DNA from 4 places in the Alishewanella sp. HH-ZS genome. Region 3 is predicted to be linked to each of the others. Evidence: predicted binding sites of a transcription regulator. Region 3 holds the regulator's gene; each other region holds the start of a gene.
The links. Region 3 encodes FNR, which switches genes on or off when oxygen is low (the NO sensors DNR and NnrR bind a similar motif). Its sites were predicted from a motif close to TTGATCTAGATCAA; they were not measured.
Positions count from the first base shown of each region.

Region 1: a site for FNR is predicted at 2,850-2,863, ahead of A9165_RS08915 (OmpW family protein). Genes of this name have one in related genera too.
Region 2: a site for FNR is predicted at 3,502-3,515, ahead of A9165_RS15630 (high-potential iron-sulfur protein). Genes of this name have one in related genera too.
Region 4: a site for FNR is predicted at 726-739, ahead of ccmA (cytochrome c biogenesis heme-transporting ATPase CcmA). Genes of this name have one in related genera too.

Region 1 covers NZ_LZEJ01000018.1:41,259-45,779, reverse strand. Annotated here, with positions in the region: gene A9165_RS08925 (histone deacetylase family protein) at 1-70, opposite strand, end outside; gene A9165_RS08920 (bifunctional acetyl-CoA hydrolase/transferase family protein/GNAT family N-acetyltransferase) at 70-1,914, opposite strand; gene A9165_RS08915 (OmpW family protein) at 2,048-2,743, opposite strand; gene A9165_RS08910 (DUF3300 domain-containing protein) at 2,895-4,439, opposite strand.
Region 2 covers NZ_LZEJ01000059.1:5,616-10,136, forward strand. Annotated here, with positions in the region: gene A9165_RS15615 (substrate-binding domain-containing protein) at 1-383, opposite strand, end outside; gene A9165_RS15620 (methyl-accepting chemotaxis protein) at 474-2,114, opposite strand; gene folM (dihydromonapterin reductase) at 2,286-3,023, shown strand; gene A9165_RS15630 (high-potential iron-sulfur protein) at 3,117-3,407, opposite strand; gene A9165_RS15635 (DUF819 domain-containing protein) at 3,711-4,521, shown strand, end outside.
Region 3 covers NZ_LZEJ01000007.1:75,745-80,265, forward strand. Annotated here, with positions in the region: gene uspE (universal stress protein UspE) at 1-571, opposite strand, end outside; gene fnr (fumarate/nitrate reduction transcriptional regulator Fnr) at 678-1,382, opposite strand; gene A9165_RS04390 (sulfite exporter TauE/SafE family protein) at 1,419-2,093, opposite strand; gene ccoS (cbb3-type cytochrome oxidase assembly protein CcoS) at 2,083-2,259, opposite strand; gene A9165_RS04400 (heavy metal translocating P-type ATPase) at 2,256-4,521, opposite strand, start outside.
Region 4 covers NZ_LZEJ01000010.1:111,977-116,497, forward strand. Annotated here, with positions in the region: gene A9165_RS05905 (flagellar hook-length control protein FliK) at 1-629, opposite strand, end outside; gene ccmA (cytochrome c biogenesis heme-transporting ATPase CcmA) at 824-1,483, shown strand; gene ccmB (heme exporter protein CcmB) at 1,477-2,142, shown strand; gene A9165_RS05920 (heme ABC transporter permease) at 2,144-2,881, shown strand; gene ccmD (heme exporter protein CcmD) at 2,878-3,171, shown strand; gene ccmE (cytochrome c maturation protein CcmE) at 3,171-3,701, shown strand; gene A9165_RS05935 (heme lyase CcmF/NrfE family subunit) at 3,705-4,521, shown strand, end outside.

The sequences.
Region 1 (4,521 bases), on a different contig from region 3:
GACACTCCGGATGATCAACGCCATTTTCATGGTAGTAACAGCTGGGGTGACTGAAAATGGTAATGGGCATCAGCTGTCTCCTGCTGGTGTTAAATCCAGTTTTAAATAGGCTTCGGATGGATCTTCGCTACGCAAGCGCACAAAGCCGGCGTTTTCGAATACTTTGAGCATGGGTTTGTTTTCGGCGCGCACATAGGCCTGCATTGACGCCAGGCCACGCGCTTTTGCCACATCAATCATTTCTGCCAGCAGCCGCTTTGCCATACCTTTGCCCTGGAACTTTTCGCGGGTAACAAAGGCCACTTCACAGCTATTCTGGCTTTCGATCAGGTAGTAGCGGCCGACGGCCTGGATCTCTACGACTGAGCCTTTTTGCTTCACAATACACAGTGCTAAATCCTTGGACTGATCGACACTGACCAGGGTGCAGGACTTTTCGCGGCTCATCTGAGTCGGCACTGAGTTATAGCGCATTTGCAGCGTTTCTTTGGTATGGGAGTAAAAAAACTCCTGCAAGCGCCGTTCATCCGACGGGTTCAGTGGCCGCAAATCAAAGCTCTCGCCGTTTACGCTCAGCTCTTTAAAGCCGACAGGCCCCAGCTCTGGCACTTCGACCGGGGTTTGCACCTGATAATGCGGTACCCAGTAATGTTTACGGACTTCAGCCAGTAACTGATTACGGAATTTCGGATGGGCGACCCGGATCAGCTCCAGCGCCCGCTCGCGGATGCTTTTGCCGCGTAACGAGGCCACGCCAAACTCTGTCACCACATAGTGTACGTGCGCCCGGCTGGTAACGACGCCGGCGCCTTCGCGGATATGCGGCACTATGCGCGAAATACTGCCATCTTTGGCGGTCGAGGGCAGGGCGATAATAGGTTTACCGCCATTACTCATTGAAGCACCGCGGCTAAAGTCAACCTGACCGCCAACGCCGCTGTAAAACTGATGACCAATTGAATCTGACACCACCTGCCCGGTCAGATCGACTTCGATGGCACTGTTAATCGAGACCATGCGTTCGTTGCGGGCGATATTGCTGGGTGAATTGACATATTCACTCGGATAAAAGCCGATATGCGGGTTTTGGTGCACAAAGTCATACAGCTGCTTAGTGCCGATACAAAAGCTGGTGACACTTTTACCGGGGTGAAAGGTTTTGCGCCTGTTGTTGATCACCCCTTTTTTAATCAGCTCCAGTACACCGTCGGTCAGCAGCTCGGTATGCAGGCCCAGATCCTTGTGATTGCTCAGATAGCGGGTGACCGCTTCACAGATTTTCCCTACGCCAAGCTGAATAGTGGCACCATCTTCTACCAGCAGCGACACATACTGGCCGATCCGCTCAGTGCGCGGATCCAGCTCGGTAGGCTGCACTTCCGGTAGTGGCTGCTCGGCATAGAAAAAAGCATCGATATCGTCTTTATGAATAAAAGACTGGCCGTAAGTGATTGGCATCGCCGGATTGACCTGGGCAATCACTGTTTTGGCGGCCTTTGCTGCCGCGGCTATCACATCAACTGATACACCAAGTGAATGATAGCCATGCTCATCAGCCGGGCTCACCATAATCAGTGCGGCATCCAGCGGTAGTACGCCGTCGGTAAACAGCGCCGGAATATCGGTCATAAAACAGGGGGTGTAATCAGCCCGGCCCTCAGCGACAGCCTGACGCACGGTATGGCCGCCGATAAAGAAGGTATTGACCTTAAATAAATGCTGAAACTCGGGTTTGGCCCATTTGTTGTCTGACAGGGTTACCAGCTGCACAATTTCAATATCATGCAGGCTTTTGGCATTGGCAATCAGATCGTCAATCAGTAGGGTCGGCACCGCGGCATGGGAGCCAATAAAAATCCGGTTTCCGGATTTTAGCAGGTGTTGCCAGTTAAGTTTGGAGACAGGACTTGGCATAACAGCTCCGGCTTGAGATCAGTATTAGCACTCTAATCCAGAAGCCGGAGCGGGAAAAGCCCCGACTTTGGTCGGAGCGCCCGGAAAAATACCGTCAACACCGTAATGTTGACGGCAAAGGGCAAGATAAAACTTACAGCGTCCAGCGCAGACCAATCATCGCTACCAGCGGATCAATGCTGACATCAACGCTTTGCACTGTATTGCCATTCACCCGGACATGCGCCTTAGTATCGATATCAATTTTGCTGATCATCAGGTGGACACCCAGGTTATCAGCCAGTTTGATATTGACGCCGGCTTGTGCGGCCAGGCCCCAGGAGTTTTTCAGCTTAATGGTCACAGGATCACTAGCACCAGCCGCACCCAGCGCGACCAGCGTGCTTTTCAGCTGACCGTCGGCTTCGGTATTAAAGAAGTTGGTGTAGTTGACGCCCAGGCCAACAAAAGGCTGAATGTTGCTGTTACCAACATCAAAATAATACTGGCCGAGTAAGGTAGGCGGTAAATGCTTGGTTTTACCTACTTTTAAACCGTCAATAGCGCCATCGCCACTGATTTTGTGGGTAAAGGGGGTTGCGGCAATTAACTGCACGCCCCAGTTTTTATCCAGTTTGTAGTCAAAGGTCAGGCCCAGTTGGGTATTGTCATTCACCTTGACGCCAGTTGAGCCGGCTGGTAAGCCTGCGACGGCTTCCACCACATTCAGATTGCCGCTGCTGTCACTTGGCATCACGCTGATGGCACCAACGTTGACAGAAAATTCGGCCATGGCAGGGGCGGCAACTAAACTCAGGCCCAGTGCTACTGTAGATAACATTGTTTTCATTATATTCTCCCGTCAGATAACTGGCGCCATTGTGCGCTTGCTGGCGGTGAAAACCTTGGGCTGGATCAAAAAAGCCCGCTACAAAGCGGGCCTTTAATGGTAAGTATTGTTCTATATCAACAAAGTGGTAGGGAACACGCCCCAACCAAGCCTAGTCCTGCTGTTGGCGCCGGTTTTCAAAGCGGTTAGAGCGCTCGGAGATCGAACCTGTTGTCCGGCTCTCGCTTGCTGGCCGGCTAACAACGGCTTGCCGTTGTTCCATTTGTGGCCGCTGCGGTTGTACCCGCTGGCTGTCCTGCGCTGGCCGACTAACCGGTTGTACCCGCTCTTGCTGAAATCTTTGCGGCTGCACCCGCTCGGTTCTTACCTCTGGCTGCGGCCGTTGATACTGCACGCGCTGCTCTCTGCCTAGCGCCTCACTGCGCTGCTGTTCTCTATTTAATACTTCGTTGCGCTGTTGTGTGCGTAGCGCGCTGTCCTGCACACGCTGTGGCCGCTGCCGGTCAACGGCCGGGCTGGTGTCTGCAACAGGGATTGGCTGGATCCGCTGCTCATTTTCCGCCCATTGCTGAACAATACGTCCGTCCGTCGGGCGCTCCTGACGCTGCGGCCGTTCGCTTCGAGCTGCCTCATACTGGCGTGGTTGGCGGTTGCTGTCATACTGACGGCCTTCGCGCTGTGCACTGCGTGGCGCAGCCTCAGCTTCGCGATTTGCCTGACGTAGCTTGCTGTCGGCCGGAATAAAGCGATTATCAGTTTGTGAGCGCTGCTCCTGATTTCGCTCAGCACGCCACTGTTCGCGAGGTCTGTGCTGCGTATCGTCATGGCGGCGTGGCCGGTCCGGGTGGTGCTGATAGTCTGGCCGGTCACGCAATTGACTGTGCCGGTAATGCACGCCACGACGGTGATAATGGTCATGCTGCCAGCGAGGCGCATTATGGAAATGCTGCCGTTTTGGATAATAGCGCGGTGGCTTATGATAGTAATGGTGGTGCACTATCACATGATGACGGTGCCAGTCGAAGACGCTGAAATAAAACGCTGGCCTGACGTAAAAGCCACTACTCCAGTAAAAGCTGACCCGGCTGCGGTGACCGACAGGCTCATACCAATACAGTGGTGGATAGGCTGGCCACCACCAGTTACCGTAAACCACCCGGGTATCGTAGTAGGGTACGTAAATCACCTCACGCCGCGCCGGTTCAATCACGATCACTTCGCGTTCGCGCTCCACCACCACATGCTCCATCTGCTGCAATGAGCCCTGGGCATAGGCGCGTTGCCGTAAGCGCTGAATACTGGCCAGTAACGCTGGCTCATCGGCTAAAAAGATTTCTCCCAGCCGCTGCGTCCATTGCAGATCATCATTCAGGCGTTGCACTAACTGTGGGAAGGCAACCAGAGCCTGCACACTGGGGTCCCAGTCCTGGCCCTGCACGGCTTCTAGCGCGTCTTCGCCGCTGAGATCCGGATTGCGCTCTAACCAGCGCGCCGCCTGCACAATTTCCAGCGGATAGGTCGAGGCGATCAAGACGTGGGTTAGTACTGAATCCGGATACAGTGCAATCGGGGCCAGCATCTGGTCCAGCTCGGCCTCGCTGTTACTGGTGCGGCTTTGTGCCTGACTGGCGCAGGCACTGAGCAATAAAATTGCCAGGGCTAATAGTAGCTGTGGCAGGGTTCGTTGTATCGTCATATCAAGCTCCTAACCACGGGCGATAGATTGCGCCGGCAGAGGGATGGACATTAAGTATACAACTTATAGTGGGCTGCGGCTG
Region 2 (4,521 bases), on a different contig from region 3:
AAAGTACCGGCATCAATGCGTGACGCAAAGACGATACCATCGTAGCCGATCTTCACTTCGATAACTTCTGTCACACCATTGGCTTTACAGCTGTCCAGCTCGGCAGGACGGATAGCGCGTGATGAGTTAGCGATATCAATAGTGTTAGTGCCAACGCCCTGACAGAATTGACGTAAACCACCGCCAGAACCACCTGAACCAACAACCGGTGTTTTGAACTGAGCAAAGCTGTTACCAAACTCTTCAGCAGCGATAGAAGAGAACGGCAGTACAGTTGATGAACCGGCGATTTGAATAGTATCGCGGGTAGCTTGCGCCTGAGCGGCAAAGCTCAGTGATACGGCAGTGGCCAGAACCAGTTTAGTTAAGTTTTTGATTTTCATTTAATCATTCCTCAAAGTGGACGTTTTAATTTGTACCGGCTTAGTCTGCTTGCTTTTTATTTCAGCAATATGACAATAGAAAATTTTTTCTTAGTTAGTGCGAAATTGTTGCCAGCCACGCTCTAACTCTGCCGCCAGCGCGGTGAGTTCTTCAGCAGCCTGCGACGACTGACTGGCGCCCTGATGCAATTGCTGGCTGGCCTGATGCATGGCCGCAATACCTGACACAAAGCGGCCGGCCGTTTGCTGCTGCTCATTACCTGCCAGACTAATTTGCTGATTAATATCACTGAGTGTAGCAACCTCAGCTGCCAACTGCCGGAATTGCTGCTCGGTTGCCCTGGCCTGCTCGACACTGTCTTTCGCTTGTACATCGGCCTGGGCAATGCTGGAGCAAGCACTATCCGCTTGTTGTTGCAGGGTGCTAATCATCTGCCGGATCGACTCAGTGGCCTGCTTGGTATTGGCGGAAAGGGTACGTACTTCATCGGCAACCACTGAGAAGCCGCGACCGGCCTCACCGGCGCGTGCCGCCTCAATGGCCGCATTTAACGCCAGTAAGTTGGTTTGCTCCGAGATCTTGCCGATAACTTCCAGCACACCGGAGATCTTGCCGGAGTCTTGCTGTAATTGTTGCATCAGCCTGGCGGCGGCTGCCATTTGCTGCGCCAACTGTTCGGCGCTGTGCATACTCTTCTGGCTTACCTGCTGGCCCTGCTGACACAGAGCGCTGGCATTCTGACTGACCTGATTGGCCGAGCCGGTATGGCTGGCCACCCGATCCAGTGCTTGCATCATCTCACTGACCGCGTCAGATAATTGATCCGCTAACCGGGCTTGGTCCGCAGCACCATTATTCACCTGGTCGCTAATGCCGGACACCTGCGTCGCCTGACTACTCAGCTCCCGCGCACTGCCACCTAGTTGTTGCAGCAGGCCAGCAAAACGCTGCAGCATTAAATTCAGCGCCCGGGCCGCTTCGGCAATCTCATCACGACCGCGTTCATCGGCACGTAAGGTTAAATCGGCTTGCTGTTCCAGTTGTAACAACAGATCACGCAGCCGGGTCAGCGGCTTATTCACCGCGCGGCGGGTTTGCCAAATCAGCAATAACACAAAGGCGGTCAGCAAGGCGCCGCCAACCAGATACATCAACAGCATCTGCCCGGTTAGCTGCTCAGAGGCATCCCGCACCTCAGCCGCAGCATCGATTTGCTGCTGAATAAACTGCTCAGCCAGAGTAGCAAAAGGGGCAATCTGCTGTTTAAATTCGTTATTAATGCTGGAATCATTCAAAATTTTGATTAGCAGCGCATCGTCACCGACAAAACCTATCCAATCCTGATAGTGTTTAACGGCTTTGGCAAAGGCCGCGTCCAGCGCGGCAAAAGCCTCTTCATCCGCCGGCGATTTTATCGTACGCTGCTCACTAAAACCTTGCCATTGCGTCGCAGCTACAGCCAGTAGCGCCTGCACGCTGCTACGGGTCGCCTCGGCCGAAGACCAGCCGGATTTATATTGCTGCACCTCGCTAAACGCCTGCTGTTGCAGAATTTTTTGACTTTGCATAACACCAGACAGGATCGCCAGGTGTTCATGATACAGGCGGTTAAACAGCTGGTCCTTGCCGTTAGCGGCCTGAAAAGATGCCACCAAAACCAGCAGCAACAAACCCAGGGGTACCAGTCCCAACACCAGCACCCGGCTGGCGATGGTAGAGAAATTAAACATAGTGAGGACCTGCATCGGAGTGAAACTGGCGGCAACTTAACAGCTAAGTGTGTCTTTTTTATGACAGCAGCAATCCTTACGCAGGGATCCACGGCAGTAAGCGTAAAGTATATACTTGCTGCTACGCCTGCCTGACCGTCAAAACTTCAGGCAATTAACCAAGGATTTCCTATGCATAAACCCATTATCGTCATCACCGGTGCCGCGCAGCGTGTCGGCCTGACACTGGCGTTAGACCTACAACAGGCCGGTTATCAGGTGGTGGCCAGCTACCGTAGTGAGCGACCGGGGCTGGCACAACTTAAAGCCGCCGGCGTGCTCACCTATCAATGCGATCTGACCGATCTAAATAGCCTGGCGGATTTTATCAGCCAGCTGCAGCAGCTTGGTCCACTGCGGGCGCTGATCCATAATGCCTCGGACTGGCGCAAGGATCCGCCGGCAACTGCAGACTCCTTGTTGGCGCAACTGCAAGCAGAAGCAGAAAGCTTTGATTATTTGCAGCAAATTCATGCCCGTACGCCCTACTTGCTTAATCGTGCGCTGCAGCCACAACTGCAGCTCAGTGAGCAGGCCGATATTATTCAGCTGAGTGATTTTGTGGCCTGTGTTGGCAGTAGCAAACATATTGCCTATGCAGCGTCCAAAGCCGCGCTAGAGAACCTGACCCTGTCTTTTGCCCGGCAATTTGCACCAAAGATTAAAGTTAATACCATAGCGCCGGCGCTACTGATGTTTAATGCCGGTGATGCCGAGGAGTATAAACAGCAGGCTTTGCAAAAGTCGTTGTTACAGTGTGAACCTGGGGCACAGGAAGTGGTAACAGCAGTACGCTATATTCTGGACAGCCGCTATCTGACCGGACGGGTACTGGCGCTGGATGGCGGTCGGCATTTAAATTTACCCTGAGTTTCGCGTAAACCCCAACGCAACACTGAAGTTTAGACGCGGCGTACACAAAAACGCCGGCAGCAGGCCGGCGTTTATCCTCAAGGCGTTAGCTTAAACCTTTTTCACCCAGGCAGCACACCAGCCTTCTGAGGCGACTAATTTGCCTGGGAAAATGGCGCAAGGCCGCCATTCCTGGCCGTCCTCACCCTGGATCAGGTTACAGTTACTGCATTTCTGACCTTCCACTTCCGACTTGTGGGTATAGCGCATGGCTGCCGCTAAAGGGTCATCCAGCTTTAATTGCTCAGCGGCAAAGGCCCTTAGCGTGACACCACCCAGTGTCATACCAATGACGGTACCGGCTGAGATTTTGAAAAAGTTACGACGGTTAATATTATTCATTCGAACACTCCTGCATTGTAGTAAGGGCCGCTGGCCGTTGCCGGCTAACGCTGGTCTGCCCTGATTATCATACTGAGGATCCGTCTTTGCGGATTTGATAAGTATCAACTTAAGTTCGGCTTTTTAACCATAACAGCTATAGCGATACCCGGTGTAGGGTAGCAGACAATGGCCCGGGCTGCGACCAGGCGGGACAGCTACGCGGCAGAAAGATTGCCAGCTGTGGCCTTTTTACGGCACACTAGCAACACCCCAGCGCCTGAACTCGCTCTGGCGCCCACTTCTGACTTATAAGAATAATATATGCAAGTAACCACTGTTTTGATCACCAACGATGCCGTCGTTCTTGGCCTGCTGGCGCTGATCCTGGGGCTGGTGTTTTATACCAGCCACAGTGCTAACCGCTACTGTAAAGCTTTTTACCGTTATGTCCCTGCCCTGCTGCTTTGCTACTTTATTCCGTCACTGCTAAACAGCTTTGGCATTATTGATGGGGAAGGCTCGGCCCTGTACAAGATGGCATCGCGCTATTTATTACCGGCCAGTCTGGTATTGCTGACGCTGAGTGTCGACTTTAAAGCCATTATTGGCCTTGGCCCGAAAGCGCTGATTATGTTTCTTACCGGCACCCTGGGGATTATTATTGGCGGTCCACTGGCACTTTTGATGCTGGGTAGCCTGTACCCGGAAGCACTGGGCGGTGATATCTGGCGTGGCATGAGTACCATCGCCGGTAGCTGGATTGGTGGTGGCGCCAATCAGGCCGCGATGAAAGAAGTGTTTGAAGTTGATGGCAGCATTTTCTCGGTGATGATTACCGTGGATGTCATAGTGGCTAATGTCTGGATGGCAGTGTTGTTACTGATGGCCAGTCGCGCCAGCTATTTCGACCAGAAAACCGGTGCCGACACCAGTGCTATTCGTCATCTACAACAGAAGATCGAGAATTATCAGGCTCAGCATGCGCGCATTCCGACCATGCATGATCTGATGCTGATCTTTGCCGTCGCCTTTGGCGTGACCGGTTTTTCACATTTAATTGCCGATATCGTTGCGCCCTGGATTGGCCGCGAAGCACCGGTGCTGGCAGACTATAGCCTGGCCAGTACCTTCT
Region 3 (4,521 bases):
CCCTGGCATTTAGCATGGCAGCCATTTGTTTAGCTTTATCAATCACCCTGTTATTCAGGGATTTATGATGCTCCTGCTCACTGCCGGCATTAACAGCGGCGATAATATTACCTTGCGCCGGCCAGGCATGCTCTTTTACCAGCAGCACCGGGCAGGGGCATTTGCGCAAAATATGCCAGTCAGTTGGGGTGAAAATCATCGATTTCAGCACATCGTGGTCATGGGTGCCTTTGATCACCAGATCAAAGTTATGCTCCAGCACAGCTTTGACGACGGCTTCGAACGGTCTGTTATGCCAGACCACCTGAATACTGATCTCCAGTCCTTGCGCCTGAGCCTGCTGCAGTAAGCCACTGACCCAGATTTCGCGATCTTTAATCACCGCCTGCTTCATTGCTTCGCGTTCGTCACCGGATAGCATGGTGGTCATCTCATAGGAGAATTCGTATACCGATAAAAACGCGGTCAGTTTACCGCCTTGTTTGCGGCTTAGCTCCAGGGCGCGGTCGAGGGCTTTCTGTTGTTCAGTCGTGGGATCTAATACCACTAAAACATTGTTATAAATCGACATAATGACTCCGGTTACCAGGTTGATGCACGCAATCTGTTAGATTAAGTGTAGTCAACATAACCGGAGTTGGTAGGCTGGCCTTTGTGTTAAATCAACAAAATACCGATTAACACTGACCGGCGAGGTTACTTAAGGCAGGGGCATCTAAAATGGTTATCAGTTTGCCATCCACTTCGATGATCTGATCTTTATGTAATTTACTCAGCAGCCTGCTAATGGTTTCAACGGTTAAACCCAGGTAATTGCCGATATCACTGCGGGTCATGGTCAGGCGGAAGGCTTTGGAGGAAAAACCACGGTTACCGTAGCGCGAGGCCAGATGGTTTAAAAAGGTGGCCAGTTTTTGTTCGGCAGTTTTGCGGTTTAACAGCAACAACATCTGCTGATCAGCCTGGATATCCTGACTCATCAGCCGCATCATCTGCTGCCGTAACTTGGGTAGCTGGTCCAGTAACATTTCCAGGTTGTTAAAGGGGATCTCGCAAATCATGCCGGTTTCCAGCGCTTCGGCGTAGCTCATATGCTGCTGGGTATTAATCGCATCAAAACCGATAATATCGCCGGGTAAATGGAAGCCGGTAATTTGCTGCTCACCTTGCTCGGTCAGGGTAAAGGTTTTAAAGGAACCGGTGCGTACCGCATACAGTGCTTTCAGGGCGGTGCCGCTTTCAAACAGGATATCGCCTTTATGTAACGGTCGTTTGCGCTGAATAATGTCATCCAGCTTGGTCATTTCCTGATCGTTGAGTGAAAACGGCAGGCACAACTGACTAAAACCACAATCCTGACAATTAATCGCCGAGCGTTGCATCGAATAAACCCTGAATTCCCTAATATAGTAGCTAGCTTAAAAAACTAACCTCTGCAAAGCAAGCCATATCGTATAAATGCCGTAGATAGCCAGTATAGCGGCGGTGCTATAGCGAAACCACAAGGCGCTTTTCAGCTGGCGCAGTAGCTGTGCGGCGCCACCAACGGCCAGGATCGCCGGCAAGGTGCCCAAGCCAAAGCTCAGCATCAGCAGGGCACCATGAAAAGGGCTGCCGCTGGCCAGACTCCAGCTAAGGGTCGAATAGACCAGACCGCAGGGCAAAAAGCCCCACAGCAGGCCATACCGATAGGCTTTCGTCGCTGAGTCAAGTGGTAACAGCGCCTTGGTATAGGGCTGGACGCGCTGCCAGAGCTTTTGACCAAGTCGTTCCAACTGCGTCAGGCCAAACCAGAGCCGGGCGATATAGAGTGCCATAGCAACCAGTAAGACGCCTGCCAGCAAGCGTAACCAGAGCATGGAGGCGCCAGCCAGCTGCATTGCGGTCAGACCAAAGTAGCCGACCAGGGCACCAAACAGGCTGTAGGTGGTTAAGCGGCCGGCACTGAGAAGCAGAGGGTAAGTATAACCTGAGTGGCGGCGCTCAGCCGGCACGCTAAGTTGCAAGGCACTGGCAATGCCGCCGCACATTACCAGACAGTGACTGCTGCCCAGCAGGCCGATCAGCAGCGCGGCCAGATAATCAGGGCTCATCTTTGTTCGCGGATGGTTTTGGCTTATCGTCCTCGTCAAACAGGATGCTCAGCCCTTCTTTTTCCAGATCTTCAAACTGTTTCGAGCGCACCGCCCAGAAGAAAATCCAGATCCCCATTGCGACAAAGAAGATGGCTATCGGGATAAGTACGTAAATGATGCTCATTTCTTTAGTAACCTCAATGAATTCGATACCACCAATAACGAGCTGAACGACATACCGATCACTGCAATATAGGGCGAGACAAAACCAGCTACGGCCAGCGGAATAATAATCAAATTATAACCGACAGACCATCCGAGATTTTGCCTTATCACGCTGGCGGTGGTTTTGCCACCTTTGAGCAATGCGGCTAACAGACTCACATCGGGTTTTAATAACACCACATCAGCCTGATTTTTAGACAGATCGGCGCCTGAGTGCACCGCAACCGAAATATGGGCAGCGTTAAAGCCCGGGCTGTCGTTAATGCCATCGCCCAGCATCAGTACCTGCTTGCCTTCGCTAATCAGCTGCTGGATATGCGTCACTTTTTGTTCTGGCGTACAGCCTTTATGCATAAAGTTAAGCTGTAATTCGCTGGCCAGTTGCTCGGCCTGTGATGAGCTGTCGCCGGTTAACATCCCCAATTGATAGCCCTGTTGTTGTAAACTGGCCAGCAGCGCCGGAACTTCCGGCCGTACTCTGTCACTCAGGGTCACAGCAGCTATCGGCTGCTGGTTAATCGTCAGATAGACCATGGCGCCGCTGACAGTGCGGCTTAGCTGACAAAAACTGGCACTGCCGACCCGCACCGCTTGTTGTTGCCAGTACCCGCTGATCCCGGCACCGACACTGACCGTTACCTGTTGCAGCTCTTCGGCAGCTGTCTGATAGGGCGCAAAGGCTCGGGCTATCGGGTGTTCGGAGTAACGTTCCAGATTTGCAATCAGATTCAGTGCCTGTTGCTCAGTGTAAGCCGTGCTTAGCATCTCGACGCTTTCGACACTAAACTTACCTTCGGTCAGGGTGCCGGTTTTGTCCAGTACAATATGGGTGATCTGTGGCAAGGCTTCTAACGCCTGAGCGTTTTTGATCAGTATGCCCTGGCGGTTGAGGCGGGCGAGGGCACAGGTAATGGCGGTCGGCGTCGCCAGGCTAAGGGCACAAGGGCAGGTTGCCACCAACACCGAGAGCGTCACCCAAAACGCGCGATCCGGATTCCACCAGAAATACCAGAGGCCGAAAGTCAGCACGGCAATTACCAGTAAACGCTCGACGAAGTACTTTGCCAACTGATCGGTTTTCTCGACCAGTTTGGGCTTTTGACTCAGGGTTTGTTGTTGCAGCTGGATGATTTGTCCCAGCCGGGAGTGTGCCAGCACTTCAGTCACCTGAATGGTCAGTAAGCCATCGTGATTAATACTGCCGGCCAACACCTGCTCACCGGGCATTTTGCTGATCGGCCGGTATTCACCGGTCAGCATCGATTCGTCAACCGAGCTTTGACCTTCCAGTACCAGACCATCAGCGGGCAGGGTTTCACCGGCCTTTACCAGGATCCGATCACCCGGTTGCAGGCGCCGCGCCGACGTCGCTTGCGGCCCGTTAGCAGTGAGCTGGGTGGCGGTTACCGGCATAATTTTCAGCAAGTTGCTGGTGGCTTCGCGCGCCTGTGCCCGGGCCCGGTATTCAAAAAACTTGCCCAGTTGCAGCAGGAAAATAAACATACAGACTGATTCAAAATAGACTTCACCGGTATGAAAGACGGTGGCATAGGATGACGCCAGATAGGTATACCACAGCGCCAGGCTGACCGGCACATCCATATTCATCTGCCGGGCCTTAATGCTGCGCCAGGCGCTAACCGTAAAGGGCTTACCGGCATACAACAACACCGGTAGCGTTAATAACAAACTGATCCAGCGTAGGTAGCCTTCGTGCGATTTTTCAATGCCGGTGAACTCACCAAAATACAGGCCAAAGGCCAGCATCATCACCTGCATGGTCAGAATACCAGACACCGCCAGTCGTTTCAGGTAGCGGTTCAGTTCCTGCTTAAAGGTTTGTTCTTCCTGATCGGCGACAAAGGGGCTGGCCTGATAACCAAGGGCGGCGATGCGGCTTAAGACCTGGCTTAGTGGCAACGCCTTACTATCCCAGCGCAATAAGGCGCGCTGGGTGGAGGAATTAATCGTCACGCTGGCGATCTGCGGCTGTTTTTTTAGCTGCTTTTCAATTAACCAGGCACAGGCGGCGCAGCTCATGCCGGAGATGGACAATTCCAGCTCGGTCAGCTCGCCCTGCTGCCGGCTGATATCGGCCAGCACCTCGGGCTGATCAAAGTTTTCCAGCTCTGCCGCCAGTTGCGCCGGCATGGCCGCAACCTTAGTCGCTGACTCAGTACGAAAGCGGTAATAATCGGCTAAACCATTCTGGATAATGGTA
Region 4 (4,521 bases), on a different contig from region 3:
CTCTCCTGACTCGTCGCTGTTGACCATTGTTTCATTAGCGGCAGTTTGTCTGCAACTAAGCTTTGTAGCAAGGCCGGCTCTTTTAGCACACTGAGTGGTAAAGTTAAGCTTTTAGGGGGGTGTTCGGGTTGAATGTTTAGCTCCCCGCTGGCATTCAGGTTCAGCTGTAACGGAATTTTTGCCGCCAGCAGTGTACTGAGGGCGGATGTCATAACCTGGCTACCGGCCAGGCTGGGTGTTTCGCCGCGGTTAAGTTGTTGGGTAAGCAGGGCCAGCGCCTTGGGATCTTGTAACACAGCAACTTGGGCCGGGGTAAGAGGCACCGTGACGCTGGCTGCTGACAGGTTCAGATTTAGCTGTAGCGATGTTCTCTGGCTTAAGCTGACACTCACTGTAAGGGGCTGAGTCAGCGGCAGTGCTGGTAAATGATGCAGTGGCAAGCGCAGTTCACGCCCGCCAACTTGCAGGCGTAGCACGGGGTCAGCATCTTGTAGCAATTGCGCCGGGTAGGGCGTATTCAGTGACAGTTGGGGTTTTTGTGGCGACGGCGGCAACGGTGCCCCAACGGATAATGGCTGTAGTGGATCCATCAACCACATATCCCGGTAAGCTGAATGCAGCGGCGCCATAACTTTCCAGACCTGAGCTTGGCTTTCACCAAAAGTGCTACGGCTGAACTGGTCAGACCGGTACCGGAGTGCTGTGGATAAGTTGCGTGGAAGATACTGATCTGGATCATGGCTAAGTACCGGTTCTGATTCGTATTCGCCGCCTGTTGTGCTACTATGCGCGCAATTTTTTGCAGAGTCGATAGTTAAGGCCAGTGGATCTTACTCAGTCAACTTTAAATCACACCCCAGCCGCGCTGCTCAGTGCCAGCGGGCTTAGCTGTGTCAAGCAGGACAGGGTGCTATTCGAGCAATTATCGCTCAGTGTCAGCGCCGGGCAGCTATTACAAATCAAAGGCAAAAATGGCGCCGGCAAAAGCAGCTTATTACGTATTCTGGCCGGCTTGGCCAGACCAGAAGAAGGCGAGCTGTATTATCAGGGGCGTCCGCTATCTGACGTCAGTGCCGATTACGCGGCTAACCTGTGCTTTATTGGTCATCACAGTGGTATTCACGAGCAACTAACTGCACTGGAAAATTTACGCTTCTGGCGTGCGGCAACTGATCTGAAGCCGGCCGATGATCTGGCGTTGCTGGCCAGTTTAGGGCTGGCAGGCTTAGAGGATATTCCGTGCCGGATGTTATCGGCCGGACAGCAGCGCCGGGTATCACTTGCCCGGCTTTGGGCCAGCCGGGCACAGCTGTGGATCCTGGATGAGCCTTTCACCGCGCTGGATCAAACGGCCATCGGCACCTTGCAACAGCACTTTATCGCCCATTTAGAGCAGGGCGGCGCCATTATTCTGACCACCCATCAGCCGCTTAGCCTGCAGTATGCCGGGCTCTTTGCCCTGGAGATCCACTACCGATGGTAAGCTACGGCGTCTTTTTACAACGCGAACTGCGGCTACTGGCCCGGCAAAAGTCTGATTGGCTCAATCCGGTACTGTTTTTTATCATAGTGTTGACCCTGTTCCCGATAGGTGTTGGCCCGGAGCCCAATATGCTGCGTATAATGGCACCGGGTATAGTCTGGATCGCGGCACTGCTTAGCGTGTTACTCGCTGCCGAGCGGCTGTTTAAGGATGACTACCGTAACGGGGTGATAGAGCAACTGGTGGCTGCCCGGTACGCGCTGTTGCCTTTTGTGCTGGCGAAAATCAGCGCTAACTGGCTGAGCACCGGTTTGCCGCTGGTACTGCTGTCACCGCTGGTGGCACTGTTGTTTAATCTGGAGCTGCCGGCATTGCAAGCGATGGCATTAACTCTGCTGCTTGGCACCCCGGTGCTGAGTTTATTGAGCGTGTTAGGCGCGGCTATTACGGTTTCCGCCGATAAGGGTGGGATTTTACTGGCACTGCTGATTCTGCCGCTGTATATTCCGCTGCTAATTTTTGCCAGTGCGGCAATTGAAGCTGCCAGCATGGGATTAGCATATCAGGGACAGTTGGCAATTTTACTGGCAATCGTATTGTTTGCGCTGGCACTGGTGCCGATGGCAGTGTGCAGTGCGCTTAAGATAAATGTGAGCTGATATGTTTAAGTGGTTACATCCGCTGGCCAAGCCAGAAACCCTTTATCATTTTTGCGGTAAACTTTCGCCCTGGTTAATGGCTGCCGCACTCTTTACGCTGCTGCTTGGTAATATCTGGGGCCTTGGCTTTACGCCAACCGATTACCAGCAAGGTGACAGCTACCGTATTATCCATATCCATGTGCCGTCGGCCATTATGTCGATGGGTGCCTATATGGCCATGGCGATCGCTGCTTTTACTGCTCTGGTTTGGCAAATTAAAACCGCACAATGGGCGGTGCTGGCAATTGCACCTATCGGCGCGGTATACACCGCCATTGCTCTGCTGACCGGTATGGCCTGGGGTGAACCGATGTGGGGCGCCTGGTGGGTATGGGATGCACGCTTAACATCACAGCTCATCCTGTTATTTTTATATTTTGGAGTAATGGCATTACATGGTGCCTTCTCTGACCGGCAAACCGGGGCTAAGGTAGCCAGTTTACTGGCTGTAATTGGTACCATTAATCTGCCCATTATTCACTTTTCAGTTGAATGGTGGAATACGTTGCATCAGGGTGCAACCATTACCAAATTTGCCAAGCCGTCGATTGATCCCAGTATGTTATGGCCATTATTAATGAGTTTACTGGCCTTTAAGCTAGTGATGTTATGGTTAACCTGTGTAAGGTTGCGTACTGCCATTCTGGAAAACGAGCAGCACAGGCCCTGGGTAAAACAACTGGTGGGTAAAGTATGATGCACAGTCTTGTTGAATTCGCACTGGTTTTTAGTGCCGCTGCAGAGCTCCCGCAGAAACTTTTTGGTCTTTTTCCGTTCTATTTCGCCAGCTTTAGCGATTTTCTACAAATGGCGAGCAATGGTGTCAGTTATGCCTTTTATGTTTGGCTGGCCTATGCCTTAACCTATCTTTTGCTAATTGGGTTAATCATCTGGAGTTATTTTAATCATCGGCAATTTAAACAGCAGCTCGAAGCAAAATTGGCACGCGAGCAACGTGTTAAGCAGTATCAGGAGCAACAGACCTAATGCAATCAAGACGTCAGAAACGCCTGTTTTCCATCATCCTGGTGATTGGCCTGATGGCCGGTGCCGTTGGTGCCATGCTATATGCGCTGAGTCAGAATATTAATTTGTTCTATACCCCGGGCCAGTTGGTTAGTGGCACAGGCCCAAATAAAGTGAAGCCCGAGGTAGGGCAAAGGTTGCGTCTGGGTGGCATGGTAGTGCCGGGCACGGTACAGCGTGATGAAACCAGTTTGCGGGTACGTTTTGATTTAACCGATGATAGCGGTGAAATCGCGACCATTGAGTATGACGGTATTCTGCCGGATCTGTTTCGCGAAGGGCAGGGCATAGTCGCGCAGGGCATCTTAAAAGCCCCAACGCTACTGGTCGCCTCAGAAGTATTAGCTAAGCATGACGAAGAATATATGCCGCCGGAAGTGGCCGAAGCGGTAAAAGGCATCCGCCATGTGCCACCCAGCCAGTGGCAGCAGAATCCACCGCAAAACCCGCAGCAAAATAATAGTAGCAGTACTGGCAACTACGGAGGCTAGGCGATGATCCCTGAATTAGGTCAGCTTACGCTGACATTCGCCTTTGCGCTGTCGGTACTGCTGGGTGTTATTCCACTGATTGGCAGCTATACCGCCAATGAGCGGGCACTGCTGGTGGCTAAACCTTTATCGGTAGGCTTGTTTGTATTTACGCTGTTGGCCTTTCTGGCGTTAAGTTGGGCCTTCTACCACGATGATTTTACCGTCATTAATGTCGCTTCCAACTCCAGCTCAATTTTGCCCTGGTATTTTAAGCTAACGGCAACCTGGGGTTCGCACGAAGGCTCGATGCTGCTATGGGTGATGATCCTGGCCGCCTGGACCGCCTTGGTGGCGCAGTATTCCAAAGGTCTGCCATTGCTGATGCAGGGACGGATCCTCGGCATTATGGGGCTTATTAACGTTGGTTTTATTGCCTTCTCGTTGTTTATGTCCAACCCCTTTGAGCGCAGCCTGCCGTTTTATCCGGTAGAAGGCAGCGATCTTAACCCCTTGCTGCAAGACTACGGCATGATTATCCATCCGCCGTTGCTGTATATGGGCTATGTTGGATTTGCGGTGTCCTTTGCTTTTGCCATTGCGGCGCTGCTCGGTGGCAAGTTCGATAGTACCTGGGCACGCTGGGCAAGGCCCTGGACCCTGGCGGCCTGGTTGTTTTTAACCCTGGGCATTATGCTGGGTAGCTGGTGGGCTTATAAAGAGCTGGGTTGGGGCGGTTGGTGGTTCTGGGATCCGGTTGAAAATGCCTCCTTTATGCCCTGGCTCGTCGGTACTGCCCTCATTCACAGTCTGGCGGTGACCGAAAAGCGTGGCACCTTTA